DNA from 3 places in the Roseateles flavus genome. Region 3 is predicted to be linked to each of the others. Evidence: predicted binding sites of a transcription regulator. Region 3 holds the regulator's gene; each other region holds the start of a gene.
What was found. Region 3 encodes FNR, which switches genes on or off when oxygen is low (the NO sensors DNR and NnrR bind a similar motif). Its sites were predicted from a motif close to TTGATNNNNATCAA; they were not measured.
Positions count from the first base shown of each region.

Region 1: the regulator FNR is predicted to act here: its motif matches at 2,131-2,144, upstream of ABDJ40_RS20580 (hemerythrin domain-containing protein).
Region 2: the regulator FNR is predicted to act here: its motif matches at 6,929-6,942, upstream of ubiM (5-demethoxyubiquinol-8 5-hydroxylase UbiM).

Region 1 is NZ_JBDPZC010000012.1:7,135-16,877, reverse strand. It holds gene tkt (transketolase) at 1-1,997, opposite strand, end outside; gene ABDJ40_RS20580 (hemerythrin domain-containing protein) at 2,210-2,830, shown strand; gene murU (N-acetylmuramate alpha-1-phosphate uridylyltransferase MurU) at 2,873-3,592, shown strand; gene ABDJ40_RS20570 (M20/M25/M40 family metallo-hydrolase) at 3,858-5,477, shown strand; gene ABDJ40_RS20565 (ligand-binding sensor domain-containing diguanylate cyclase) at 5,615-8,815, opposite strand; gene ABDJ40_RS20560 (potassium channel beta subunit family protein) at 8,912-9,743, opposite strand, start outside.
Region 2 is NZ_JBDPZC010000007.1:154,687-164,429, forward strand. It holds gene ABDJ40_RS15810 (CoA transferase subunit B) at 1-208, shown strand, start outside; gene ABDJ40_RS15815 (DUF1800 domain-containing protein) at 468-2,240, shown strand; gene ABDJ40_RS15820 (DUF1501 domain-containing protein) at 2,252-3,640, shown strand; gene ABDJ40_RS15825 (gamma-glutamyltransferase family protein) at 3,702-5,561, shown strand; gene ubiM (5-demethoxyubiquinol-8 5-hydroxylase UbiM) at 5,619-6,887, opposite strand; gene ABDJ40_RS15835 (disulfide bond formation protein B) at 7,032-7,547, opposite strand; gene ABDJ40_RS15840 (RidA family protein) at 7,547-8,014, opposite strand; gene ABDJ40_RS15845 (DNA internalization-related competence protein ComEC/Rec2) at 8,088-9,743, shown strand, end outside.
Region 3 is NZ_JBDPZC010000009.1:5,693-15,435, forward strand. It holds gene ABDJ40_RS17900 (urease accessory protein UreH domain-containing protein) at 1-101, opposite strand, end outside; gene hemN (oxygen-independent coproporphyrinogen III oxidase) at 118-1,527, opposite strand; gene fnr (fumarate/nitrate reduction transcriptional regulator Fnr) at 1,706-2,443, shown strand; gene ABDJ40_RS17915 (hypothetical protein) at 2,580-2,867, opposite strand; gene ABDJ40_RS17920 (hypothetical protein) at 2,899-3,165, opposite strand; gene ccoG (cytochrome c oxidase accessory protein CcoG) at 3,175-4,638, opposite strand; gene ccoP (cytochrome-c oxidase, cbb3-type subunit III) at 4,666-5,580, opposite strand; gene ABDJ40_RS17935 (cbb3-type cytochrome oxidase subunit 3) at 5,573-5,752, opposite strand; gene ccoO (cytochrome-c oxidase, cbb3-type subunit II) at 5,764-6,390, opposite strand; gene ccoN (cytochrome-c oxidase, cbb3-type subunit I) at 6,409-7,848, opposite strand; gene ccoS (cbb3-type cytochrome oxidase assembly protein CcoS) at 7,886-8,068, opposite strand; gene ABDJ40_RS17955 (heavy metal translocating P-type ATPase) at 8,092-9,743, opposite strand, start outside.

The sequences.
Region 1 (9,743 bases), on a different contig from region 3:
ACCACGTTCTCGGGCGTGAAGCCGAAGTGCTTGAACAGCACCGGCGCGGGGGCGGACTCGCCGTAGGTGTCGATGCCCACGACGGCCGAGACGCCGTACTTCCACCAGAAGTCCGTCACGCCGGCCTCCACGGCCACGCGGGGCAGGCCGGCGGGCAGCACGCTGGCCTTGTAGGCGGCGTCCTGGCGGTCGAACACATTCGTGCAGGGCACCGAGACCACGCGGGCGGCGATGCCGTCCTTGGCCAGCAGGGCCTGGGCATTCATGGCCAGCTGCACTTCCGAACCCGAGGCCATGATCACCACCTGGGCCTTCTTCTTCAGGCCCACCTCGGCGGGCTCGGCCAGCACGTAGGCGCCGCGGGCGATTTCATCGACGGCGGTCTTGGGCGCATAGGGCAGGTTCTGGCGCGACAGGGCCAGCACGCTGGGGCGCTGGGCATTGCCGATGGCCATGGTCCAGGCGACCACGGTCTCGACGGTGTCGGCAGGGCGCCAGACGTCCAGGCCCGGAATCAGGCGCAGGCTGGAGACGTGCTCGATGGACTGGTGGGTCGGGCCATCCTCGCCCAGGCCGATGGAGTCGTGCGTGAACACATGGATCACGCGCTGCTTCATCAGCGCGGCCATGCGGATGGCGTTGCGGCTGTAGTCGCTGAAGGTCAGGAAGGTGCCGCCGTAGGGGATGTAGCCGCCATGCAGGGCGATGCCGTTCATGATGGCGGCCATGCCGAACTCGCGCACGCCATAGTTGATGTGGCGGCCACCGTTGGCGCTGCCATCGGCTTCCAGGCGGAAGGCGGGCGTGCTCTTGGTGTTGGTCAGGTTGGAGCCGGTCAGGTCGGCCGAGCCGCCCAGCAGCTCGGGCAGTGCGGCGGTGAAGGCCTCCAGGGCCAGCTGGCTGGCCTTGCGGCTGGCCACGGTCTCGGCCTTCTCGTGGGCGGCCACGACGGCGTCCACGGCGATCTGCGCGAAGTTGGCGGGCAGCACACCGGCCATGCGGCGCTGGAACTCGGCGGCCAGCTCGGGGTGGGCGGCGGCGTAGGCGTCGAAGCGCTCGTCCCAGGCCTTCTCGGCGGCGGCGCCGGCGGCCTTGGCGTCCCAGGCGGCGTAGACCTCAGCCGGAATCTGGAAGGGCTCATGCGACCAGCCCAGGGCCTCGCGCGTCAGCTTGATCTCTTCGGCGCCCAGGGGCTCGCCGTGGGCCTTGGCCGTGTTGGCGCGGTTGGGCGAGCCCTTGCCGATGTGGGTCTTGGAGATGACCAGCGTGGGCTTGTCGCTGCTCTTCTTGGCGGCGGCAATGGCGGCGTCCACGGCGTCCACGTCATGGCCGTCGATGGGACCGATGACGTTCCAGCCATAGGCCTCGAAACGCTGGGCGGTGTTGTCGATGAACCAGGGGGCGACCTGGCCGTCGATGGAGATGCCGTTGTCGTCGTACAGGGCGACCAGCTTGTTCAGCTTCCAGGCGCCGGCCAGCGCGCAGGCCTCGTGGCTGATGCCTTCCATCAGGCAGCCGTCACCCAGGAAGACGTAGGTGTGGTGGTCGACGATGGCGTGACCCTCACGGTTGAACTCCTTGGCCAGCATCTTCTCGGCCAAGGCCAGGCCCACGGCGTTGGTGATGCCCTGGCCCAGCGGGCCGGTGGTCGTTTCCACGCCCGGGGTGATGCCCACCTCGGGGTGGCCGGGCGTCTTGCTGTGCAGCTGGCGGAAGTTCTTCAGCTCCTCGATGGACAGCTCGTAGCCGCTCAGGTGCAGCAGGGCGTAGATCAGCATGGAGCCGTGGCCGTTGGACAGCACGAAGCGGTCGCGGTCCGCCCAGTGCGGATTGGCCGGGTTGTGGCGCAGGTGGCGACCCCACAGGGCGACGGCCATCTCGGCCATGCCCATGGGTGCGCCCGGGTGACCGGAGTTGGCCTGCTGCACGGCGTCCATGGCCAGTGCGCGGATGGCGTGGGCCATCAGGGTGGGGGTGCTTGCAGCGGTGTCAACCATGGTGGGTGCGGGCGGAAAGTTGGGGGTAAACCCGGCATTTTAAGGGGCGATGAAGTCACTTCGCCCCGCCTGCAAACCCTCGCTGCGCGCAAACGATTACGTCCATGGGAATCCGCCAAGGGCTTCACGCTTCTTGATCCATGGCAAGGCCGCCGAGGCCTGCTGGGGCGAGTCTTGGCAAAAGCCCGAAAAGAACGCACGGAGACATCGCCATGACCGGCCTCAAGCCCCTGACCCTGCGCATCATCCGCGACGAGCATGCGGCCCTGGCCGCCATGCTGCGCACCCTGCCCCTGCTGCTGGCGGAGCACCGCCGCGCCGGCACGCTGCCGGACTTCGCGGCGCTGCGCGCCATGCTCTTCTACGTCGACGAGTTCCCGGAGCGCCTGCACCACCCGAAGGAGTCGGAGCTGCTCTTCCCCAAGCTGCGCGCCCGCGCGCCGGCCATGCGTGAGCTGCTGGACAAGCTGGACGAGGACCATGCCCGCGGCGAACGCGCGATCCGCGACCTGGAGCACAGCCTGCTGGGCTTCGAGATGCTGGGGGACGCCCGCCGCGCCGCCTTCGAGCAGCAGGCCGAGCGCTACGTGCACCTCTACCTGCAGCACATGGACATCGAGGAACGCGAGATCCTGCCCGCCGCCATGCAGCTCTTCAGCGAGGAGGACTGGCAGGACCTGGACCAGGCCTTCGCCGAGAACAAGGACCCGCTCACCGGGCGCCACCTGGGCCAGCTGCAGGCCGAGCTGGATGGGCCCTACCACGCGGTGTTCCAGCGCGTGCTCAATGCCCTGCCCGAGCCGCTGGGCCTGGCGCCCCGCCTGCCCGGCTGAGCGGCGGACGGTGAAGCCGCGAGGCCCCGTAGACTGCGGGCCATGAGAGCCATCATCCTGGCGGCCGGCCGCGGCGAGCGCATGCGGCCCCTGACCGACCACACCCCGAAGCCCCTGCTGGACGTGCGCGGCCAGCCCCTGATCCGCTGGCACATCCAGGCCCTGGCCGCGGCCGGTGTGCGCGACATCGTCATCAACTGCGCCTGGCTGGCCGATCAGTTCCCTGCGCAGCTGGGGGACGGCAGCCGCTACGGCGTGCGCCTGCACTACAGCGACGAGCAGCGCGACCACGGCCGTGCCCTGGAGACCGCCGGCGGCATCGCCAAGGCCCTGCCCCTGCTGTGCGCGGACGGCGACGAGGCCTTCTGGGTGCTGTCGGGCGACGTCTTCCTGCCGGGCCTGGTGCTGGACGCGCAGGCTGCACAGGACTTCGCGTCCAGCGAGCGCCTGGCCCATCTCTGGCTGGTGCCCAACCAGGCCCACCATCCGCGCGGCGACTTCGGCATCAGCCCGCAAGGCCTGGCCCTCAGCGGCGAGACAGTCAGCCCGCGCTACACCTGGTCCTGTGTGGGTCTCTTCAAGCGCGCCCTGTTCGAGGGCGTGGCGCCCGACCAGCCCCTGCCCCTGCGACCCTGCCTGGAGCGCGGCATCGGCGCCGGGCGCATCAGCGCCTCGCTGTATGGCGGCGAATGGACGGACGTCGGCACGCCCGAACGCCTGGCCGCGGTGAACGCCCCGGGGACAAACCCGGCAACGTCCTGACACAAGGCGTCTGCCTGCCACAACAGGCGAGGGCCTCCGGCCGTCTGGACCCCTGTCAAGTCTTACAGATTCGCCCGGGCAATAGGCCGAATGGGCTGCGAATCCAGCACAAACCCTGAGCACAACGGGCGATTGCCGCCCGAACAATCGCGTCGCCGACGCTGGCAGTCCCGCAGCGCGCAAGCAACAGGGGCCTGCTGACATTGATCGCTGCCACGAGCAGGGCGGTGTGGGGTCCCATCTTCCTCATCATCAGGAGACCTCCATGCAACGCAAGAACGCCTTGTCCGCCCTGGCCCTCGCCGCCAGCCTCTTCTGCCTCAGCGTCCCGGCCCAGGCCGGTGACAAGGTCTGGATCAGCCTGGGCGACGGTGCCTACAGCGAGCTGCAGAAGCTGCAGCCCGGCGCCCGCGCCACCGCCTCGGTGGCCGTGTCCGAAGCCCAGCTGCGCCGCGGTGACATCGCCGGCCTGGCCACGCCCAGCGCCGCCCTCAAGGCCGAGAAGCTGCACCTGGTGCAGATCGACGAAGACCTGCTGCCCGCCCTGTCCACCGCGCTGCATGAGAACCAGCACCGCTGCGGCGGCTACATGCACCATGCCAGCGAGCGCGACGGCCGCCGCGCCCTGGACCTGCACGCCGGCAGCCGCACCAATGCCCGCATCCTGACCGACCGCAGCACCCTGGCCACCCGCCCCAGCTACGTGATCGACCAGCAGACCGTGGTCAACCCCATGCTGTCGCAGATGCAGGCCAGCAACATCGTGCAGACCATCTCCGACCTGTCCAACAACTACAGCAACCGCTACTACCAGACCAGCGGCGGCTCGAACGCCTCGGACTGGCTGAAGAACAAGTGGCTGACCATGGCCAACGGCCGCACCGACATCACGGTGGAGCAGTTCACCCACAGCGGCTGGAAGCAGAAGTCGGTGATCGCCACCATCAAGGGCACGGACAACGGCAGCGAGATCGTGGTCCTGGGCGGCCACCTGGACTCCATCAACCAGTCCGGCACCTCCGAGACCACCCGCGCACCGGGTGCCGACGACGATGCCTCCGGCGTCGCCAGCCTCACCGAGATCTACCGCACCCTGCTGGCCAGCAACTACAAGCCGCGTCGCACCATCAAGTTCATGGCCTACGCGGCCGAGGAAGTGGGCCTGCGCGGCTCGGCCGAGATCGCCAACAGCTTCTCCGCCGCCGGCGCCAACGTCGTGGGCGTGATGCAGCTGGACATGACCAACTACAAGGGCTCGGCCAGCGACATCTACATCTTCACCGACTACACGGACAGCGCGCAGAACACCTTCGTCACCAACCTGATCAAGACCTACCTGCCGACGCTCACCGTGGGCACCGACCGCTGCGGCTACGCCTGCTCGGACCACGCCTCCTGGAACGCCAAGGGCTATGCGACCACCATGCCCTTCGAGTCCTCCATGTCCGGCGACAACAAGAACATCCACACCGCCAACGACACCCTGGCCAACAGCGACAGCACCGGCGCGCACTCGCTGAAGTTCGCACGCATGGGCCTGGCCTATGCCGTGGAACTGGGCAGCGACGGCCCGACCACCACGCCCGCCAACAGGACCGAGACCTTCACCGGCAGCCTGAGCGCCGGCCAGACCAAGAGCTACGGCCCCTTCAAGGTCGCGGCGGGCGGCAGCCTCAAGCTGTCCACCACCGGCACCGGGGACATCGACATCTACGGCAAGCTCGGCGCCGTGCCCACGACCAGCAGCTACGGCTGCAAGTCCGACGGCAGCACGGCCACCGAGACCTGCACCATCAACGTCACGACCAACAGCGATGGCTACGTGCTGGTCAAGGGCTACACGGCCGGCAGCTACACGCTGACCGTGACCTACCGTCCGCAGTAAGGCGCCGGGCGCGGCCTGCTGAGCCGCGCCTGCCGAAGAAGACAAGGCCTGGCCCTGCGGGGTCAGGCCTTGTCTTTTGTGGCCCCTTATCGGGGGTCAGGTATTGCCTCGAGGCCCGATCCCGTCAGGCCTGCTGATCAGGCCTCAGCCTGGGCGAGGGGCACCGCGTCATGCTGCAGGCCCGAGCCCACCACCTTGAGCCGTCCGGTGGCCGCCCATTCGGCCAGGGGCCGGCGACTCCATTCGCGCAGCTCCTCCAGGGTGTCGACCTCAGCGCTGACCAGGCCCAGCCAGCCATCACGGCCGCCGCGCTTGACGGCGTACAGCGCCGCATCGGCCAGGTCCACCACCGTGCTCCAGTCCAGGCCCCGCGGAAACTTCGCCGACAGCGGGAAGGCGGCAAAGCCCAGCGAGCAGGTGCGCCGCAGCGTGCGGCCGTCATCCAGCTGGAAGTCGTAGCGCGACAGCGTGCGGCGCGCGCGCTCGGCCAGCTCGGCGGCATGGTGGCGGTCGGTATTGCGGGCCACCACGAGGAATTCCTCGCCGCCCCAGCGGATCAGGTAGTCGGCGTCGCGGAAGACCTGGCGCAGCAGGGCCTGCATCTGGGCCAGCACGGCATCGCCGGCCGCGTGGCCGTAGTCGTCATTGACCTGCTTGAAATGGTCCAGGTCCACCATGAAGAAGACCATGTCCTGCCCCGGCTCGCGGGCCAGGCGCTGCACCTCGCCCTCGTAGCCGCGGACCACGCTGTTGATGTCCGACTCGATGTGCTGAGCCAGGAAGCGCCGGTTGCGCAGGCCGGTCAGCGGATCGGTCAGGCTGGCTTCCTTCAGCGCCTGGCTCAGGGTGAGCAGCTCGTGCGTGCGCTCGCGCACCCGCGCCTCCAGCACGGCCTGGGCACGGCGCAGGTAGCCGGTGCGGATCTGCACGATGCCGTAGATGCCCAGCAGGCCCAGCAGCACGCCGCCCAGGCGCGCCCACCAGGTCTGCCACCACGCGGGCTGCACATGAAGGGGGATCAGCAGCTCGTGCGGGCTCCACTGCCCGACGCGGTTGCTGCCCTGCACCTGCAGCAGGTAGCGGCCGGGATCGAGATTGGTGTAGCTGGCGGTGCGCTGGCTGGCCTCGCTGAGGATCCAGTCCTTGTCATAGCCCTGCAGCCGGTAGCGGTAGTTCAGCACCGCCGGGTTGCTGAAGTCCAGGGCGGCGAACTCCACGCTGACATCGCGCTGCCCCGGCTGCAGCACCACGGTCTGGCCCAGCGGGCCCGGCGAGGTGCGCTCCCCGGCGATGCGCAGCTCGGACACCACCAGCGGCGGCTGGTAGGTCCAGGGCTTGAAGCGGCTGGCGTCGATGACCAGCACGCCCTTGCTGCCGCCGATCAGCATGCGCCCGTCGTCCAGCCGCGTGTAGGCGCGGAACCAGCCGGTGCCGAAGGCGGCGCCGTCGGCAGCACTGAGCTCGTGGTAGCGGCCGGTCTTGGGATCGAAGACGGCGCGGTGGGTCCAGATGCGCCCCTGCTCGTCGTCCATCAGGTTGGCACCGAAGGCCTTGCCTCCCAGGCCGTAGCGCTCGCTGACGCGGTCGAACAGGGCCTCCTGGCCCTCCCAGCGCCTCAGCTGGTGCAGGCCCGCCGCCGTATCCACCCAGAAGCGCCCCTGGCGGTCCAGCAGCAGGCCCAGCACCGAATGGTTGGACAGGCCCGCGCCGGCCGGCGAGTGCAGCTCCTCCAGGGCCTCGCCGTCCTTGGACAGCAGGTAGAGCCCGCCCTCGCCGCCCACCAGCAGGCGGCCCTGGGCATCCTCGGACAGGGCATTGACGTCACCGCTGAGCTTGCGGCCACCCACCAGGTTCATGCGAAGCAGGCGGTCCTGGGCCGGGTCGTAGCGGAACAGGCCGTCCTGCGTGGCCACCCACAGTCGGCCCGCGCTGTCCGCCATCAGGCGGCGCACGCGGCCCTTGCCGGCGGCGTACTGGCCCAGCAGCTGGCGGGTCTCGTTGAAGCGGTAGAGGGCGGTGTCGGTGCCCACCCAGACCTGTCCGTCGGGCGTCTGCGCGAGGCCGCCCACGCGCCCGCCGCGAAAGCCGCTGCCCTCCTGCGGCGCGATATGGCCCTGCAGGTGCAGCTCGCGGTCGAGGATGGCCACGCCGCGCTCGTTGGTGCCCATCCAGATGGCGCCGCTGCGCAGCTGCAGGATGCTGCGCACATCGGCCTGGGCCAGGGGGCTGTGCTCGTCGAGGTCGGAATGCCTGACCCACAGGCCGGCATTGGCCGGGTTGTGCAGCTGCAGGCCGCCGCCGTAGCTGCCCACCCAGATCCAGCCGGCGGCGTCCTTGACCAGGGCGCGCACATCGTTGCCGGCCAGGCCCCAGGGGCGGCGGATGTCGTGCTGCAGGCGGCGCAGCAGCCGGCCGCTGACGGGGTCGCGCTCCTCGATGCCGCTGGCCCGCGCCATCCACAGGCGCTGCGGGTCCGGCGCTACCATGGCGTAGAGGGTGTCGCGCCGGCCGGACTGCTCGCCCAGCTCGACCCACTGCAGCTTGGGCGAGTCCTTGCCCAGGCGCAGCAGGTCCCCCTGCTGCGTGCCCACCCACAGATGGCCGTCCGGCGATTCCGCCAGCAGGGTGATGATGCGCTCGCCCAGCGGGCGGCCCTCCACCTGCAGGATCTCGAAATGCGTGCTGCCCTTGCGCAGACGGGCCACGCCGTTCCAGGTGCCCACCCACAGGTCGCCCTGGGAATCGAAGAACAGGGCCTGGATGCGGTCATCCGGCAGCCCGCTGGCGGGGCCCTGGCGGAAGTGCGTGAACTGGCCCGTGGCCGGATCGAAGCGGTCCAGGCCGCCGCCGATGGTGCCCACCCACAGCGTGCCGTCCAGGGCCTGGGCCAGGGCGCGGACAGTGCCGGAGGCCAGGGCTTGCGGGTCGTCAGGCTTGCTGCGGAAGAAGGTCCAGCGGTCAGTCTGGGGGTCGAAGCGGGCCAGGCCGTCGCTCTCGGTGCCGATCCAGAGCACCCCTTCCTGCGAGGCCAGCAGGGAGCGCACGAAGCTGGTCCCGGCGGGCGTCTTGCGGTTGTCGTTGCCCAGCTGGTAGGTGCGCAGCTGGTAGCCGTCGAAGCGCACCAGGCCGGCCGTGGTGCCGATCCAGATGAAGCCCCGCCCGTCCTGGGCCAGGGCGGACACCACACCGTCGGTGATGGAGGCCACATCGCCCACCGCCTCGAACCGGGGCTCGACCAGCGCCTGCGGCATGCGAGGTGCCTGGCCGTGGGCCGGGACGGCCAGCGCCATCATGACAAGCACCGGCAGCGACAGGCGTGAAAGGAAGCGGGCGAGCATCCGGCGGATGTTAGCGGGGCGACATGACACTCCCTTACAAAGAGGGGACCTCTCCCTCCTGAGTGGGGGGTGCGCGCAACGCCCCGTCCTGCTGGCCTATTGAGCCAGCGGCAGGGTCAGGGCGTCGATGCGCTCCAGCACCTCGGGGCTGAGCTTGGGCGTCATCGCCAGCGCGGCCAGGTTGTCCTGCAGCTGGCTCATGCGGCTGGCGCCCAGGATCACCGTGGAGACGCGCGGATTGCGGTTCACCCAGGCGATGGCCAGTTGGGCCACGCTGCCACCCAGCTCGGCGGCGATGGCTTCCAGCTCGGCCACGGCGGCATTGCGCTGCGGGTGCTGCAGCTGCTCGCGCAGCCAGCTCATGCTCTCCAGGGAGCCACGGCTGCCTTCGGGGATGCCCTGGCGGTACTTGCCCGTCAGCAGGCCGGAGGCCAGCGGGCTCCAGGTGGTCAGGCCCAGGCCGAGGTCCTCATACAGGCGGGCGTATTCCTGCTCCACCCGCTTGCGGTGGAAGAGGTGGTACTGCGGCTGCTCCATCACCGGCTTGTGCAGGTGGTGGCGCTCGGCAATCTCCCAGGCGGCGCGGATGTCGGCGGCGCTCCACTCGCTGGTGCCCCAGTAGAGGGCCTTGCCCTGGGTGATCATGTCGCTCATCGCGCGCACGGTCTCCTCGATGGGCGTCAGCGGATCGGGGCGGTGGCAGTAGACCAGGTCCACGAAGTCCAGCTGCAGGCGCTGGAGCGAGCCGTCGATGGCCTGCATCAGGTACTTGCGGTTGAGCGTGTTCTGCAGATTGACGGTGCTGCCCTCGCGCTGCAGGCCCCAGAAGAACTTGGTCGAGACCACATAGCTCTCGCGGGCCCACTTCAGCTGCTTGAAGGCCTCGCCCATCACGCGCTCGCTGGCGCCCTGGGCGTAGACCTCGGCG
Region 2 (9,743 bases), on a different contig from region 3:
GCACGTGGCCCGCAAGAAAGACGGCACCGAGGACATGAAGATCCTGCCCCAGTGCACCCTGCCGCTGACCGGCAAGGGCGTGGTCAACCGCATCATCACCGACCTGGCCGTGATGGACGTGACGCCCGAGGGCCTGAAGCTCGTCGAGCTGGCCGAGGGCGTGACGCGCGAGTTCGTGCAGAGCAAGACCGGCGTGCCGCTGATCTGAGCCTGGGAAGCGTCCCGCCTTGAAGAGCCGACCTCGCGTCGGCTTTTTTCATGGGGAGTCGCGGCCAGGTAAAGATGCGTCAAGACGCCGACGGCGGTCTGTCGCGCAAGTCCTTGTCAGCGTTGACAACAACGGGCGCCGTGCCCCTCGGCGTCGTTAACGAATGCTTGCGACATTGCTGTGGCAATTCGCATGGCGGACAGTTTGATGCCCTAGGCTGCGCGGATTCCGTTTTTCCTCACGCTGCCTGGAGCCTGCCATGAGCGCCATCGACCTCGCCGACGCCGAGCCCGCCCTCCGCCCCACTGCTGATGCTGCCGCCATCGAGGCACCGCCCGCCGGCGAGCCCAGGACCGCTGCCTGGCCCGGCGTGGCGGCCCTGGCTGCCGCCCTGCCGCTGGCAGCCTGTGGTGGCGGTGGTGGGGACAGCGCCTCACCCTCGCCCAGCCCGACCCCGACGCCCACCCCCACGCCGGTCCCGACCCCCGTCCCCGCGCCCCCGCCCGCCCAGCCCACTGACGCCAGCGCCGCCCGCTTCCTGACCCAGGCGGGCTTCAATGCCACGCCCGAGGCCATTGCCACCGTCAAGACCCAGGGCTACGCCGCCTGGCTGGACGCCGAGTTCGCCAAGCCCCTCAGCCAGAGCCACTTCGACTGGATGATCGCCAAGGGCTACGGCGGCGTGGACTTCCGCAACGACTTCCGCGGCGTGGACAACACCATCTGGCGCAAGCTGATCAGCTCGCCCGACGCCCTGCGCCAGCGCGTGGTGCTGGCCCTCAGTGAGATCTTTGTGGTCTCCATGGCCGGCATCCCGGTGGCCTGGCGCGGCATGGCCGTCGCCAGCTACCTGGACATGCTGGAGGCCAAGGCCTTCACCAGCTACCGGGAGCTGCTGGAGGGGGTGACGCTCTCCAACGCCATGGGCGTCTACCTGAACATGCGCGGCAACCAGAAGGAGAACACCAAGACCGGCCGCGTGCCCGACGAGAACTACGCCCGCGAGGTGATGCAGCTCTTCAGCATCGGCCTGTACCAGCTCAACCTCGACGGCAGCCTCAAGCTCAACGGCGGCAAGCCCATGGAGACTTACGGGCAGGCCGAGATCACCGAGCTGGCCAAGGTGCTGACCGGCTGGGAATTCGACGGCGCCAATGCCGACGACCCCAGCTTCATGCGCAAGCCCATGGTCAACATCGCGACCCGCTTCTCGACTGGCCCGAAGCGGGTGCTCAACGTCAGCATTCCCGAGACCGCCGACGGCCCGGCGGCGCTGAAGATCGTGCTGGACACCCTGGCCAACCATGCCAACACCGCGCCCTTCATCTCGCGCCAGCTGATCCAGCGCCTGGTCTGCTCCAACCCGAGCCCGGCCTATGTGCAGCGCGTGGCCACCGTCTTCAACAACAACGGCCAGGGCCAGCGCGGCGACATGAAGGCCGTGCTCAAGGCCATCCTGCTGGACAGCGAGGCCCGCTCGCCCGGCGGCGGCCCGGACGTCGGCAAGCTGCGTGAGCCCGTGCAGCGCTTCGTGCAGTGGGCCCGCCTGGCCGGGCTGACCTCACCGACGGAGCTGTGGAACATCGGCGACCTCAGCAACCCGGCCAACCGCCTGGGCCAGAGCCCGCTGCACAGCCCCTCGGTCTTCAACTTCTTCCGCCCCGGCTACGTGCCGCCCAACTCCGTGCTGGGGGACAACAAGGTCACCGCGCCCGAGTTCCAGCTGCTCAACGAGAGCACGGTGGCGGGCTACCTCAACTTCATGCAGGGCGTGATCGCCAATGGCATCGGCGAGCTCAAGCCCGTCTACACCGCCTTCGACGCCCTGGCGCTTGACCCGCCCAAGCTCGTGGCCCAGCTGGCGCTGCTGCTGGGCGGTGACACCATCAGCGGCAACACACAAGCCCTCATCGCCAACGCCATCGGCGCCATCGCGGCCAGCAACGTGGCCAACGATGCCGGGCGCCTCAACCGCGTGCGAGCCACGGTGCTGATGCTGATGGCCTGCCCCGAGTACCTGATCCAGAAGTGAGGAGCGACGCCATGCACATCAACAAGCTGCCCCAGCTGCAACGCCGCGAATTCCTGCGCCGCGCCTCGGCCCTGGGCCTGGCCGGCACCGCCGCCCCCTTCGCGCTCAACCTGGCCGCCATGGGCGAGGCCGCGGCGCAGTCCGCCGGCAACGACTACAAGGCCCTGGTCTGCGTCTTCCTCTATGGCGGCAATGACTACGGCAACACCCTGGTGCCCTATGACAGCGCCAGCTACAGCGCCTACGCCACCATCCGCGGCAGCATCGCCACCCCGCGCGACCAGCTGGCTGCCACCGCGCTGACCCCGCGCGTGGCTCTGCCCGACGGCCGCCAGATGGCCCTGGCGCCGCAGCTGGGCCGGCTCAAGACCCTGTTCGATGCCGGCCGCCTGGGCGTGCAGCTCAATGTGGGCACCCTGATCCAGCCCACCACCCTGGCCCAGTACAAGGCTCAGAGTGTGCCGTTGCCGCCCAAGCTCTTCTCCCACAATGACCAGCAGAGCGTCTGGCAGGCCTCCAGCCCCGAGGGTGCCGTGACCGGCTGGGGCGGCCGCATGGGCGACCGCTTCCTCGGCAGCAACGGCAACACCACGTTCACCTGCATCAACGCCTCGGGCAATGCCGTCTTCATGGCCGGCCAGCAGGCGGTGCAGTACCAGGTGGCCACCAATGGCGCCGTGGCCGTGAATGCCGTGACCAAGCCGCTGTACGGCTCCCAGCAATGCGCCGACGCCCTGCGCAGCCTCATCACCGCCCAGCGCTCGCACTGGATGGAGCAGGAGCTCAACCGGGTGGTGTCGCGCTCCATCTCGGCCCAGACCATCGTCTCCAGCGCGCTGACCAATCTGCCGCCGCTGACCACGGTCTTCGATCCGGCCAACAACCTGGCCCAGCAGCTGCAGATCGTGGCCCGGCTGATCGGCTCGCGTGCCAGCCTGGGGGTGAAGCGCCAGGTCTTCTTCGTCTCCATGGGCGGCTTCGACCTGCACGACTTCCTGCCCAATCAGCACCCGGGCCTGCTGACCGCGGTCAACGATGCCCTGGGTGCCTTCCATGACGCCACGGTGGAGCTGGGCGTTGCCGATGCCGTCACCACCTTCACCGCCTCCGACTTCGGCCGCACGCTCAGCAGCAATGGCGACGGCTCCGACCACGGCTGGGGCAGCCACCACTTCGTGATGGGCGGCGCGGTCAAGGGCGGCCGCTTCTGGGGGCAGTTGCCCTCGGTCTCGGTCAACGGGCCGGACGACGTCGGCCAGGGCCGCCTGCTGCCCACCACCTCGGTCGACCAGCTGGGCGCCACCCTGGCCACCTGGATGGGCGTGAGCGCCGCAGACCTCCCCACCGTGCTGCCGCAGATCGGCAACTACACGGTCAAGGACGTGGGTTATTTCGCCTGAGTGCAGGGCGGCGGCGGTGGCGGTCCTACACTGGCCGCCATCGTCGACATCCGAGCCTGCCATGACCCTGTCCCGATTCCCTCTCGCCGCGCCACGACTGCACTGGGCCCTGCTGCTGGCGCTGGGGTCAGGTCTTGCCGGCTGTGCCCAGGCGCCGTCGCAGCCCTCGGGAGCATCCGCGGCTTCGGTGCAAGCCGCCCAGCAGGCCCAGCCCGAAAGCGAAAGCGGCTGGGAAGACAAGCCCGGCTGGCAGCTGCAGCGCGAGGGCGTGGCCGCGGCCAACCCGCTGGCCGTGGACGCCGGTGTGGCCATGCTGCGCGCCGGTGGCAACGCGCTGGATGCCGCCATCGCGGTGCAGATGGTGCTGACCCTGGTCGAGCCGCAGAGCAGCGGCATCGGCGGCGGTGCCTTCCTGATGCACTGGGACGGCCGGCGGCTGCGCGCCTTCGACGGCCGCGAGACCGCTCCCGCTGCGGCGGACGAATCCCTCTTCCTGCAGCCCGACGGCAAGCCCATGAGCTTCATGCAGGCCGTGGTGGGCGGCCGCAGCGTGGGCACGCCGGGCCTGCTGCGCATGCTGGCCCAGGCCCATGCGGCCGAGGGGCGGCTGCCCTGGGCGCAGCTGTTCGAGCCCGCCATCCGCCTGAGCGAGCAGGGCTTCCCGGTCAGCGCCCGCTTCCAGAAGCTGCTGGCCGAGGACGACTTCCTGCCCCGTGACCCGGTGGCCGGCCGCTACTTCTACGACGCCGCCGGCAAGCCCTGGCCCCGGGGTCATGTCTTGCGCAACCCGGCGCTGGCCGAGGTGTTCCGCCGCATCGCCCGCGAGGGGGCCGAGGCCTTCTACCGCGGTGCCATCGCCGAGGACATGGTGCGGCGCGTCAGCACCCACCCGTCCAACCCCGGCCGCCTGAGCCTCGCCGACCTGCAGGCCTACCGGCCCCGTGAACGGGATCCCCTGTGCTCGGACTGGAGCGGCCAGGGCCGCCAGCCGTGGCGCATCTGCGGCTTCCCGCCGCCGTCCTCCGGCCACCTGACCATCATGCAGATGCTGGGCATGCTGCTGCCGGTGCCCGCGGCCCAGGCCCTGCAATCGGGCAAGCCCGGCGCCGACTGGCTGCACCGCTACACCGAGGTCGCGCGCCTGGCCTTTGCCGACCGCAACCAGTACATCGCCGACCCCGACTTCGTGCAGGCCCCCGGCGGCCGCTGGGAGACCCTGCTGGCCCCGGACTACCTCCGCCAGCGCGCCAGCCTCGTGGGCGAACGCAGCATGGGCCAGGCCCAGCCGGGCCAGCCCGTGCCGCAGCGCAGCGCCTACGCCCCCATGGCCGCCCAGCCCGAGTACGGCACCAGCCACATCAGCGTGGTGGACCGCGAGGGCCGCGCCGTGGCCATGACGACCACCATCGAGGCCGTCTTCGGCTCGCGCCTGATGAGCGATGGTGGCACCGGCCTGCCCGGCGGCTTCCTGCTCAACAACGAGCTGACCGACTTCTCCCTGGCCCCGCGGGACGCGCAGGGCCGGCCGGTCGCCAACCGCGTCGAGCCCGGCAAGCGCCCGCGCTCCAGCATGAGTCCCAGCCTGGTCTTCAACCCGCAGGACGGGCGCCTGATGATGAGCCTGGGCAGCCCCGGCGGGCAGGGCATCATCCATTACGTGGCCAAGAGCCTCATCGGCATGCAGGACTGGCAGCTGAACCTGCAGCAGGCCTTCGCCCTGCCCAATTTCGCCAGCTTCAACGGTCCTACGGTGCTGGAGGCCGGCCAGTTCCCCGCCGCGACGGTGGAGGCGCTGAAGGCGCGCGGCCACACCGTGCAGCAGCGTGACATGACCAGCGGCCTGCACGGCCTGCAGCGCCAGGGCACGGGCTGGTTGGGCGCGGCCGATCCGCGGCGCGAGGGCGTGGCCCGGGGCGAATGAACCGGTGATCGAGGCCGGCGGCGCGGGATCCTGCGCCGGGGAGCCCGAGGCCGCCGCTCAGCCCGCCAGCGCCCGGATCTGCCGCAGCAGCGAGGGGCCCTTGCCCGTCAACTGCTGGCTGATCAGGGCCTTCAGCGGGGGCAGGTGGGCAGCGCCCTGCAGCACGCCCTGGCGCAGGGCGCGGGCCAGGGGGCGCTCGTCGGTGAAGAGCTTCACCACGGCATTGGTGCCCAGGTAGATGGGGCGGGTGGCGCGGCGGTGCTCGCGCTCGAAGCGCTCCAGCGCCACGGCCTCGCCCAGGTCGCAGCCGGCGCGGTGGCGCCGCGCCATCTGCAGCTCACGGGCCAGGGTCTGCACGCCGTAGAGGCCGAAGTTGTAGCCATGGGCCGTGACCGGGTGCATGCCCACGGCGGCATCGCCGATGAGGGCGAAGCGTCGCGCCACGAAGCGCCGCGCATAGGTGGCCACCAGGGGATAGAAGTGCCGCGGCCCGGCCAGGCGCAGCGTGCCCAGGCGGTCCTGGCTGTGGGTCTGGACCCAGGCCAGGAAGGCGTCGTCGTCCAGGTCCAGCAGGGCCTGGGCCTCGTCGGCGTTGACGGTCAGGACCAGCGAGGCCATGTGCTCCTGCAGCGGCAGCCAGGCCATGGTGTGGCCGTGGTGGAAGCATTCCAGCGCGGTGTGCTGGTGCGGCAGCTCATGGTGCATGCGACACAGGATGACGCTGCGGCCGAAGTCCAGCATGTCCGCGCCAATCCCCGCCAGGCGGCGGCTGGCGGAGAAGCGGCTGTCCGCGGCGATCACCAGCGGGGCGGCCAGGCGTTCGCCGTCCTCCAGCACCACTTCCGCGGCGCGGCCGCCCTGGGCCAGCAGGCTCAGCTTCTGCACGCGGGTGCCGCAGCGCAGGGTGACGCGGTCCTGGCGCTTCTCCACGCCCTGCCAGGCGACCTGGCGCAGCCAGTGGTTGGGCACGAGGTGGCCCAGGCGGTCCGTGCCCTGGCCTTCCGGCGTGAAGCCCAGGAAGCGGGCGTCCTGGCCGTTGAAGACCTGGGCGGCCTTCAGCGGCGAGATGGCCTCGGGGGGCAGGTCTTGCCAGGCGCCCAGCTGCTGCAGCACGCCCACGCCGCGGTGGGTGAGGGCGATCTCGCGGCCGTCCTCCTTCGGCTCGGCAATGGCCGCCAGCGGCGCCTGCTCCAGCACCGTGGAGGCGATGCCGATGTCGGCCAGGGCCGCGGCCATGGACAGGCCGGCCGGGCCGGCGCCGATGATCAGGACGGAATCGGAGGAGGGCGAGGTCTGCACGATGCGGGAGGGCGCGAGGGCCGGCATTGAAGGCGCGAGCAGCGTAGCCCGCGGGCCGCGGGGCCGGCTTGATCCTGATCAGCCAAGGGGCGCGAACCCAGGGGGCCGGCGCCCAAGAAACAAAGCCCCGGCCGGCGATGCGGGCGGGGCTTGGGGCGGGGCTTGTGGCGCTCAGCGCTGGCGCAACAGAGTGCGCAGGCTCCAGGCGGCGGCCAGGGCCTGCGTCAGATAGAGCAGGCCGCTCCAGACCTCGTAGGGCAGGCCCAGCAGCTTGTAGGCGGCGGCCTCGTTGCAGCCGGCCGTGGCCATGAAGACCGAGGGCAGAAGTTCGTCCAGGTGCAGGACCATCACCAGCTGATCGGCGAAGGTCATGTTGCAGCTGGCCGATTGCGCCGCCACCTGATGCTGCCAGACCGCGGCCGCCAGCCCGGCCAGGGCCAGGCCCGCGACCAGGAGCAGGCTCAAGAGCTGCACGGCCCGGGCGCGGTTCAGCAGCTGGCCCAGCAGCCATCCCAGCCCGGCCACGAGGCCCAGCAGCAGGAACACGCCGCGCTGCATCACGCACCAGGGGCAGGGCCGCACGTCGAAGAAGTGCTGGGCCGCCAGGGCCAGGGCCAGCGAGCCGAGGCTGCTGAGGCAGACCAGGGCCAGCACGCGGCCCGGCCAGGGGGAGGGGCGGAGGAACATCAGGCCAGCACTTCGGCGACGAGGTCGATCTCCACGCAGGCGCCCAGCGGGTTCTGGGCCACGCCGAAGGCGCTGCGGGCATGCTTGCCGTTGTCGCCGAAGACCTCGGCCAGCAGCTCGGAGCAGCCGTTGGTGACCAGGTGCTGCTCGGTGAAATCGGGCGTGCTGTTGACCAGGCTCATCAGCTTGATGATGCGCACCTTGTTCAGGTCGCCCACGGCGGCGTGCAGGGTGCCCATGAGGTCGATGGCGATGTTGTGGGCGGCCTGCTTGCCGGCGGCGGTGTCCACGTTCTTGCCCAGCTGGCCGGCCCACACGGCGCCGTCCTTCTTGGCCAGGTGACCCGAGAGGAACAGCAGATTGCCGGTGCGCACAAAGGGCACGTAGGCGGCCACGGGCACGGCCAGCGGCGGCAGGGTGATGCCCAGGGCGTTCAGGCGGTCATACACAGAGTTGGGGGTGCTCATGTCGGCTCTCGCAGGGGATTGGTGAAAAACTGGCCGGCATCCTACACCCGTGACAGGAACGATGCCGGTGCTCATGCCCGCCGCCTTCATGCTGGGCTGGCTGCTGGGCCTGGCGGGCCTGCACCAGCTGGCGCAGCTGCCCCCGGCCCACTGGCCCTGGCTGATGCTTTGCAGCAGCGCCCTGCTGGCATCGGCCCTGCTGCTGCGCTGCCTGCCAGGCGCCTTCCGCGTGGTTCTGCTGCTGACCCTGGGTCTGCTGGCGGGCCTGGGCAGCGGCTGCCTGCGGGCCGAGCAGCGCCTGCAGGCCCGCCTGGGGCCGGCGCTGGAGGGGCAGGAGATCGAGGTGCAGGCCGAGGTCCTCGCCCTGCCGCAGGCGGTGCAGGGCTTCGCGGGCGGCCCGGGCTGGCGCCTGGTGCTGGGCCTGGCGCCGCTGCAGGGTCAGGTCTTGCCACCGGGGGCGCCGCGGCAGGTGCTGGCCTTGGGCTATCCGGCCGCCGGGCAGGCCCCCTGGCGGGCCTGCGAACGCTGGCAGCTGCGCCTGCGTCTGCAGCGATCGCCGGGCCTGGCCAATCCCCATGGCTTCGACCAGGCCCTGTGGATGCTGGAGCAGGACCTCCAGGCCCGCGCCCAGATCCGCCCCGGCCTGCAGCAGCGCCTGGCCGGCGCGCCCTGGCACTGCCTGGCTCACTGGCGCGAGGCCTGGCGCGAGCGCCTGCAGGCCCGCTTGGGCAGCGGTGGGGCGGCTGGCCTGCTGGTGGCGCTGAGCGTGGGGGATCAGGCGGCCATTCCCGCGCCCGACTGGCAGGTGTACCGCGACACCGGCGTCGCCCACCTCATGGCCATCAGCGGCCTGCACATCACCATGTTCGCCTGGGGTCTGTCGGCCCTGGTGGCGGCCCTGTGGCGGCGCAGCGAGGCCCTGAGCCTGATCGTCCCGGCGCCCAGGGCGGGGGCCTGGCTGGGCGTGGCGGCGGCCGCGGCCTATGCGGCCTTCACGGGCTGGGGCGTGCCGGCCCAGCGCACCGTCTGGATGCTGCTGGGCCTGGCCTGCCTGCAGCAGGGGGCCTGGCGCTGGCCCTGGCCGCTGCGCCTGCTCGGTGCGGCCTGGCTGGTGTGCCTGCTGGATCCCTGGGCGGTGTGCCAGGCGGGCTTCTGGCTCAGCTTCGGGGCGGTGGCGCTGCTGATGAGCCAGGGGCGCACGCCCGAGGCGCCGGGCTGGCGGGCCCGGCTGGGCGCGCTGCTGCGCGAGCAGGGCGTGGTGACCCTGGGCCTGGCGCCCCTCACCCTGATCCTGTTCCAGCAGCTGTCCCTGGTGGGCGTGCTGGCCAACCTGCTGGCGATCCCGCTGGTGAGCTTCGTGATCACCCCGCTGGCGCTGGCGGGCATCGCCTGGCCTGCCTGCTGGACCCTCGGCGCCTGGCTGGCCGCGCAGGGCCTGGCCCTGTTGGCGCTGATGGCGGCCTGGCCCGTGGCCGTGCTGAGCCTGCCGGTGGCCCCAGCCTGGGCGCAGGCCGCCGCACTGGCGGGGGCGGCCCTGATGGTGCTGCCGCTGCCGCGGGCCTGGCGGCTCGCCGGCCTGTGCCTGCTGCCGGGCCTGCTGTGGCCGGTGGTGCCGCGACCGCCGCCGGGCCGCTTCGAGCTGCTGGCGGCCGACGTCGGGCAGGGCACGGCGGTGCTGGTGCGCACCGGGCAGCACCTGCTGCTCTATGACACTGGCCCGCGCTGGGGC
Region 3 (9,743 bases):
CCCTGGCTCAGTGCGGCACAGGGCGCGCCGCACATCACGGCACAGTGCGGGGTGCCGGCCAAGCCCATCAGCAGGGCTGAACCGACGAGGGCTGCTTCCATGGGGAGGACTGTAGCCTCAGATGATGCGCGAGAACTGCGCGCGGGTGCGGTCGGCCTGCAGGTAGCGGTCGAAGACCATGGCCACTGCACGCACGAAGTACCAGCCCAGCGGTGTCACCTGGATGGCCTCGGGCTCCACCACGACCAGGCCGGTCTCCTGCATGGACAGCAGCTGCTCCAGCTCGGCACGGAAGTACTCGCGCACCTTGATCAGGTGGGCCAGCTCGATGGACTCGAACTCCACCCGCCCCTGGCACATCAGCGCCATGATCATGGCCCGGCGGACCAGATCGTCGCGGCTCAGGGCCAGACCGCGCTGGATGGGCAGCTGGCCCTGGCGGATGGCGTCGTAGTACTCGGGCAGGGTCTTGGCATTCTGGCTGTAAGTGGCGCCCACGCGGCCGATGGCCGAGACGCCCAGGCCGATCAGGTCGCAGTCCGGCTGCGTGCTGTAGCCCTGGAAATTGCGGTGCAGGCGGCCCTGGCGCTTGGCCACGGCCAGCGAATCATTGGGCAGCGCGAAGTGGTCCATGCCGATGTAGGCATAGCCATGGCCCACGAAACCGCTCAGGGCGGTAGACAACATGGTCAGCTTGGACGCGGCCACCGGCAGCTGGCTGGCGTCGATGCGGCGCTGCGGCTTGAAGCGCGTGGGCAGGTGAGCGTAGCCGTACAGCGCGATGCGGTCCGGACGCAGCGTCGCGACCTGCTGGATGGTGCGCTGGAAGCTCTCCGGCGTCTGCTGCGGCAGCCCATAGATCAGGTCCACGTTGGTGGACTCGAAGCCCAGGGCGCGGGCCTGCTGCATCAGGCTCTCGACCATCTCGTAGCTCTGCACGCGATGAACGGCCTTCTGCACTTCCGGGTCGAAGTCCTGGACGCCGAAGCTCAGGCGGTTGAAGCCCAGCTGGCGCAGGTGCTTCAGGCGGGCTTCGGTGACGGTGCGCGGATCGACCTCGATGGACACCTCGGCGCCCGGCGCAAGCTTGAAGCGCTGCTTGATGGCGTCCATCAGCCCGGTCAGCTCGTCGTCGTTGAGGAAGGTCGGGGAGCCGCCGCCGAAATGCAGCTGGGAAATGGACTGCGGCCGGCGCAGCTCGGCCACCGTCAGGTCCATTTCCTGGACCAGCACTGCCAGGTACTCCGCCGCGCGCTCATGGTGCTTGGTGATGACCTTGTTGCAGGCGCAGTAGTAGCAGACCGACTCGCAGAAGGGGATGTGGATATACAGGGAAAGGGGCGCGCCTCCGCCCACCACACCGCCGTCGGCCCGCTGGTTCAGGGCCTGCTTGTACTGCTCGACAGTGAAGGCCTCGACGAATCGGTCGGCCGTCGGGTAGGACGTGTAGCGCGGACCGGACACATCGAAGCGGCGCAACACATCCTCGGTGATGCCCGGCAGGGCGGCAGTATTGATGGTTTCCATGCCGCCACTGTGCCAAGCCTGCACAAGCACTGATTGACCTGTGTCAAGTTTGATCAACTGGCGCGGGTAAACAATGGCTACAGCCTTGAGGAGCGTCAGGGCCGTCCTTTGCCCTGCAGCAGAAACGGCCATTGACATCTCCTCGCCGCCCCGGCAGTCCCAGCCCATAATGAGCCCTATGAATACCCAGACCCCGATCAAGATCGAGCCCTTCAAGGTCGCCTGCTCCAGCTGCAATCTGCGCGAGCTGTGCCTGCCCGTCGGGTTGTCAGAGTCGGACCTGAACCAGCTGGACAGCCTCGTGGCCACGCGCCGCAACGTCTCCCGCGGGGACACCCTGTTCCGCACCGGCGATGCCTTCCAGTCGCTGTACGCGGTCCGCACGGGCTTCTTCAAGACCTGCGTGTCTTCGGAGGACGGCCGTGACCAGGTCACCGGTTTCCAGATGGCCGGTGAGCTGCTGGGCCTGGACGGCATCAGCAATGATCGCCATTCCTGCGACGCCGTCGCCCTGGAAGACAGCCAGGTCTGCGTGATTCCCTACAGCCAGCTCGAGGAACTCTCCCGCGAGTTCACCGACCTGCAGCACCAGTTCCACAAGATCATGAGCCGCGAGATCGTGCGCGATCACGGCGTGATGCTGCTGCTGGGCTCCATGCGCGCCGAGGAACGCCTGGCCGCCTTCCTGCTGAACCTCACCCAGCGCCTGCAGGCCCGCGGCTTCTCCGCCTCGGCCCTGGTGCTGCGCATGACGCGCGAAGAGATCGGCAGCTATCTGGGTCTCAAGCTGGAAACGGTGAGCCGCACCTTCTCGAAGTTCCAGGACGAAGGTCTGCTGGAGGTCAAGCAACGCCAGATCCGCATCCTGAACCAGGACGGCCTGCAGAAGCTGGTGAACACCGCGCACTGCACCTGAGCGCACTTCACCTGAGCGGCCCCGTGCCTGCTCGATGATGGCAAAGCCCGCTGCGTAGCGGGCTTTTTGCTTGCAGTGCGGCCAGAGGCGCCGGACGGCGGACGGTCAGCGCCTGCGCAAAGGCAAGACCTGACCCTCAGTGCGGCCAGCGCCGCGGCTGGCCAGGTGCCGACTCGGCGGGCAGGGTCGCCAGCAGCATGGTCACGGCCGAGGCCAGGCTGATCAGCAGCCAGAAGGCCAGGAAGCTCAAGGTGTAGATGGCTTCGCGGCTCAGTTGCACCGGCGACAGACCGAACCAGCTGAGGTCCATGGGATCGACCAGCGCGAACACCAGTGCCTCGGTCACGCCGGCCATCACAAAGGCCGGCCAGAGGATGTGCATGGCCCATCGCGCCGGGCCCGGCTTTTCACCAATCAGTCCCATCCCGGTCTCCTCCACGATGGACTGCGAGGACTTACTTGCCGCTCGCAGGGCCGCCGGTGGCGGCATGGTTGCGGGCCGCGATGGCGGGCGCCAGTGCGGCGGACTGGGGGCCGTCCGCGGCGCTGTCGGCGGAGAGACGCTGCTGGGTCTCGATCACCGGATCGGGATGCTTGAGGGCCACGCCCAGGGTCACGAAGCTGGCCAGCACCACGGTGGCGGGCCCGCCCACCACCAGCCACATCATGCGCTCACGCCACCAGGCGCGCGGTGCGGTCGAAGGAGATTGAATGTCAGCCATGTTTCGCTCCTAGCGGGGAACCACAAAGGTGGATTTCTCGACCAGCTGGCTTGGCACCTCGCTGGCCCTGGCATCGCGAACGATGCGGAAATGGATCTCATGGGCGCCACCGCCCGCCGATTGTGCCGTCTGCGGTGGCAGGCGCAGCGCGACGGACACCCAGCGCGCCTCGGCCGGCCCCACGCTCATGTGCAGGGGCTGCACCAGGGCCAGGCCCTGCAGGCCTTCGGCGGTGACGGTGTAGGCCTGCGTCTCCTCGGTCGCATTCATGACCTGCAGGCGGTAGACGTTCTCGATGTAGCCATCGTCCACCAGGCGGGCCAGCGAGGCGCGGTCCCGCACCACATCGACCTTGAAGGGCGTGCGGGTCAGCATGTGCCAGAACAGGGCCACGCAGATCAGCACCAGAATGCTCGAATAGATCAGCACGCGGGGGCGGAACATGCGGCGGATCAGCTGCGCGCGGCTGAGGTGCTCGCTGAGGCCGTTCTGCGTGTCGTAGCGGACGAGGCCGCGCGGGTAGCCCATCTTGTCCATCACGCCGTTGCAGACGTCGATGCAGGCCGCGCAGCCGATGCACTCGTACTGCAGGCCGTTGCGGATGTCGATGCCTGTGGGGCAGACGTGCACGCACAGATTGCAGTCGATGCAGGACCCGAGACCCGCGGCCTTGATGTCGATCTTGCGCCCGCGCGAGCCACGCGGCTCGCCGCGCTCGGCGTCGTAGCTGATGATCAGCGTGTCCTTGTCGAACATCGCGCTCTGGAATCGCGCGTACGGACACATGTACTTGCAGACCTGCTCGCGCATGTGACCGGCGAACAGGTAGGTGGCAAAGCCATAGAAGAGCACCCAGAACAGCTCCCACGGCCCGAGTCCCAGGGCCGCCACCTCGGCCCCGAGGACCTTGACGGGCGTGAAGTAGCCAACGAAGGTGAAGCCGGTCCAGACCGCGAGCGCAATCCAGGCCAGTTGCTTGCCGCCCTTGCGGCCGAGCTTGTTCAGGGACCAGGGCGCGGCGTCCAGCTTCATGCGGGCGGCGCGGTCACCTTCGAACTTGCGCTCGATCCACATGAAGATCTCGGTGTAGACCGTCTGCGGGCAGGCATAGCCACACCACAGTCGACCGGCGACTGCGGTGAAGAGAAAGAGCGCATACGCCGAGATCAGCAGCAGCGCCGTGAGGTAGATGAAGTCCTGCGGATACAGGACGAGGCCGAAGATGTAGAAACGGCGCGCGCCCAGGTCGAACAGGACGGCCTGGCGTGCGTTCCACTCCAGCCAGGGCAGCCCGTAGAACAGGAGCTGCGTGAACCAGACCAGGGCCCAGCGCCAGCGGATGAACCATCCGCTGACGGCCTTGGGGTAGATCTTCTTCTGAGCCTGGTAGAGCGACACCATCTCGCGGGCGGCATCCTCGCCCGGCAGGGCGGGGGACGAAGCATTCGAGGGGGTATCGCTGCTACTGCTCATGGGGATCAATCCTGGATGCGACGGAACTTACTTGGCGGCGACGGCGGTGCCCTGCGACAGGCTCCACACATAGGCACCCAGCACATGGACCTGCTCGGCGCTCAGGCGCGAAGCGTGGGCGGGCATGACGTTGTTCTTGCCGTTGTTGATCATGGCAATGACAGCGTCCTCGCCCCAGCCGTGCAGCCAGATCTTGTCCGTCAGGTTGGGCGCGCCAATGGCCTGGTTGCCCTTGCCGTCCGGACCGTGGCAGGCCGCGCAGGCGCCGAACTTGGCCTTGCCCAGCTGGGCAGCGATCGAGTTGTGCGGGCTGCCGGAGAGGCTCAGCACGTAGTTCGCCACGTTCTTGACGTCCTCCGGGCCACCGACAGCCGCGGCCATCGGGGGCATCACGCCATTGCGACCGCCGCTGATGGTCTGCACGATGGTCTCGTGCGCGCCGCCGTACAGCCAGTCGTTGTCGGTCAGGTTCGGGAAGCCCTTGGAACCCTTGGCGTCGGAGCCGTGGCAGCCAGCGCAGTTGTTGGCGAACAGGCGCTCGCCGATGGCCATGGCCGACGGATCCTTGGACAGGGCCGCGGCATCCATGGCCTTGTACTTGGCATAGACGCCTTCCAGGGCCGCGCGGGCCTTGGCCTGCTCGGCCTCGTACTGACCCACGCTGGTCCACTTCAGGCTGCCTTCGCTGCTGCCCAGGCCCGGGTACATGGCCAGGTAGATGCCGGAGAACACCACGGTGATCACGAACAGGCCCATCCACCAGCGCGGCAGGGGGTTGTTCATCTCACGCAGGTCCACGTCCCAGACGTGGCCCGTCGTGTTGTCATCGGCCATCACGCGGCGGCGGCTGGCGATGATCAGCAGCACCAGGCACAGGACCAGCCCGGCGATGGTGGCGGCTGCGACGAAGGTCGACCAGCCGCTGGAGAAAAAGTCACTCATTGCGGCCTCCTTGCGAGGAGAGTGCGCCGGGGGCCTGATCATCCATCAGGGGCAGACCGCCCAGCTCGTCAAAGGATTGCTTGTTCCGCTTGGCGAAGGCCCAGGACACGATGCCCAGGAAGATCACCATCGAGAACAGCGTGAAGGCGATGCGGATGTCATTGACGTCCATGGGGTGCCTCCTTACTTCTTCAGGGCGGTGCCCATCACCTGCAGGTAGGCGACGACGGCATCCAGCTCGGTCTTGCCCTTGACTTCCTCGCCAGCCTTGGCGATTTCGTCATCGGTGTAGGGCACGCCGACCACGCGCAGGGCCTTCATCCTGGGCGCCATGTCAGCCGGGTCGACCATGGCCTTGGTGAGCCACGGATAGGCCGGCATATTGGACTCGGGCACCAGGTCGCGCGGGTTGTTCAGGTGGATGCGATGCCATTCGTCGCTGTACTTGCCGCCCACGCGGTGCAGATCAGGACCGGTCCGCTTGGAGCCCCACTGGAAGGGGTGGTCGTAGACGAACTCGCCCGCCACCGAGTAGTGGCCATAGCGCAGGGTCTCGGCGCGGAAGGGGCGGATCATCTGCGAGTGGCAGTTGTAGCAGCCCTCGCGGATGTAGACGTCCCGACCGGCCAGTTGCAGCGCGGTGTAGGGCTTCAGGCCTTCGACGGGCTGGGTGGTCGAGCGCTGGAAGAACAGCGGCACGATTTCCACGATGCCGCCGACGACCACCGTCAGCAGCACCAGCACGATCATCAGGAAGTTGCTGGTCTCGATCTTCTCGTGACCGGAAACGGCGTGGTTGTTGTTAGCCATGTTGAGTTCTCCCATGCCTCAGGCGTGAGCCGCCACAGCGGGGACAGGTTGCGCTTGCACCTTGCCGACGCCGACCGTCTTCACCACGTTCCAGGCCATGATGACCATGCCGCCGAGGTACAGCAGACCGCCGCACAGACGAATGACGTAGAAGGGATAGGTGGCCTTGACGCTCTCGACGAAGGTGTAGACCAGGGTGCCGTCGGGATTGACCGCACGCCACATCAGGCCCTGCATCACGCCGGCGATCCACATCGCGGCGATGTACAGCACGATGCCCAGGGTCGCGACCCAGAAGTGCAGCTCGATGGCGCGCTTGGAGTACATCTCGGTGCGGCCGAACATGCGCGGGATCAGGTGGTACAGCGAGCCCATGGAGATCAGGCCCACCCAGCCCAGGGCACCGGAGTGCACGTGGCCGACGGTCCAGTCCGTGTAGTGGCTCAGGGCGTTCACCGTCTTGATCGACATCATCGGACCTTCGAAGGTCGACATGCCGTAGAAGGACAGGGACACGATCAGGAACTTCAGGATCGGGTCGTCACGCAGCTTGTGCCAGGCACCCGAGAGGGTCATGATGCCGTTGATCATGCCGCCCCAGGAGGGAGCCAGCAGCACCAGCGAGAACAGCATGCCCACCGACTGCGCCCAGTCGGGCAGCGCGGTGTAGTGCAGGTGGTGGGGGCCCGCCCACATGTAGGTGAAGATCAGGGCCCAGAAGTGCACGATGGACAGGCGATAGCTGTACACCGGACGGCCGGCCTGCTTGGGGATGTAGTAGTACATCATCCCGAGGAAGCCTGCAGTCAGGAAGAAGCCCACGGCGTTATGGCCGTACCACCACTGCACCATGGCGTCCTGCACGCCGGCGTAGGCCGAGTAGCTCTTGAACAGGCTCACCGGGATGGCGGCGCTGTTCACCAGATGCAGCAGGGCGACGGCGATGATGAAGGCGCCGAAGAACCAGTTCGCCACGTAGATGTGGCGGATCTTGCGGATGCCCACGGAGCCGAAGAACACGATGGCGAAGGACACCCACACCAGCGTGATCAGGATGTCGACGGGCCACTCCAGCTCAGCGTATTCCTTGCCGGAGGTGAAGCCCAGCGGCAGCGTGATCGCCGCGGCCAGGATCACCAGCTGCCAGCCCACGAACGTGAACCAGGCCAGGCCGGGCGCGAACAGGCGCGTCTGGCCGGTGCGTTGCACCACGTGGTAGGCCGTTGCGAACAGCGTGCAGCCACCGAACGCGAAGATCACCGCGTTGGTGTGCAGGGGCCGCAATCGGCCATAGCTGAGCCAGGGAATTCCGAGGTTGAGCTCGGGCCACGCCAGCTGGGCGGCGATGACCACCCCCACCAACATGCCCACGATGCCCCACAGGACGGCTGCGAGCGCAAACGCTCGTACGACGCCGTCCTCATAAACCGGCCCGGCCGGCTGAGCGACACTTGCCATTGACGTGCTCCTTCACACTTGATTGACCCCGGGATTTTTAGGGGATTACTTTGTTCATGGCTTGATCGCCATCAACCCCCTGAGATTCCTCATCCAGAATGCGTTCGCCTTCACGTTCCAGATCGTCCAATTGGCCACTGTTGATGGCCCAGCCGAACACCGCGACGATCAGCAGCACGAGCACCACCGACATCGGGATCAGCAGATAGAGAATGTCCATGTCATGCACCCTGCCCCGCGGGGTCAGGTCTTGCTATCCCGCGCCAGGCGCAGGGCGTTGAGGATCACCAGCAGCGAGCTGCTGGCCATGCCGATGCCCGCGGCCCAGGGCGGCAGCCAGCCGGTCAGGGCCAGCGGAATGCAGGCGGCGTTGTAGAGCGCGGACCAGGCCAGGTTCTGGCGGATCACGCGGCGCGTCTTGAGGGCCAGCGCTCGCATGCGGGCCAGCTCGGACAAGCGGCCCGAGAGCAGCACGGCATCAGCCTGCGTGCGGGCGATCAGGGCGCCCTGCCCCATGGCCACGCTGGCATCGGCTCGCGCCAGCACCGGTGCGTCGTTGATGCCGTCCCCCAGCATCAGCACTTTGCGGCCCTGGCCCTGCAGGGCCTCGACCCGCGCCAGCTTGCCTTCCGGGCTGGCGCCGCCGCTGGCCTGCTTGATGCCGGCGGCCTGCGCAACCGCAGCCACGCGTTCGGGCCTGTCACCCGACAGCAGCTCCACCTGCAGGCCCAGCGCCTGCAGCGACTGCACGGCCTCCACGGCGTCCGGCCTCAGGCTCTCCTCGAACTGAAGTGCCAGGCGAGCCTCGCCCTCGCAGCCCAGCAGGAGCTGCGCCGAAGGCAGCGCTGCACAGACCGGGGCGGCCCATCCGGCGGCGCCGAGGCGCCAGCGGCGGCCCAGCGCGTCGAGGGCTTCCATGCCCTGCCCGCGCACCTCGCGCACCTCGCGCACCTCGCGCACCTCGCGCAAGTCCGCTGAGCCGGGGGCCGGCTCGATGGAGACCAGCGCCTCCAGCGCGGCCTTGGCATAGGGGTGCAGGGACTGGCGTGCCAGGGCCTGCACCACCTGCAGCGACCCGGCCTGCGGCGCCTGGGGCCAGGTCTTGCCCAGGCGCATGCGGTCCTCGGTCAGCGTGCCGGTCTTGTCCAGCACCACGGTATCGACCTGCGCCATCGTCTCAAGCAGGTCGAGGCGCGACAGCAGCACGCCGCGGCGCGCCAGCTGGCCCGTCGCAGCCAGCCAGGCCGAGGGCGCGGCGAGCGACAGGGCGCAGGGGCAGGTGACGATCAGCACCGACACGGCCACCCACACGGCACGCGAGGGATCGATCCAGCTCCAGACCACGGCCGCACCGGCCGCAAGAAGCAGCACGCCCCACAGGAAGGGCCCCGCGGCACGATCGGCCAGGCGAAGCTGGGCCGGCCGCTGCGTCAGGGCGCTGCGCATGAGCCGCACGATGGACTCATAGCGGGTGTCTGCCCCCAGCCCGCGCAGCTCCATCAGCACAGGTGCCTGCAGATTGAGGCTGCCTGCCACAAGCGCATCGCCGGCGGCCTTGCCCACCGGCAGGGACTCGCCGCTCAGCAGGGATTCATCCGCCGCCGTGGCGCCTTCCAGCAGCACGCCGTCGCCCGGGAAAGCCTGGCCCACCAGTACGCGCACCCGGTCGCCCACCCGCAGCTCGGACAGGCCCACCGTCAGGAACTGACCGTCCGGTTGCTGGCGCTGCACCAGTTCGGGCAGGCGCTCGCCGGCCAGCTCCAGCGAACGGGCCACCTTGTGCCGCGCGCGCAGCTCCAGGTAGCGCCCGCCCAGCAGGAAGCTGATGAACATGGTCAGCGAATCGAAATAGACCTCATGCCCGAAGATGCCTGCGGGGTCGAAGACCGCACCGC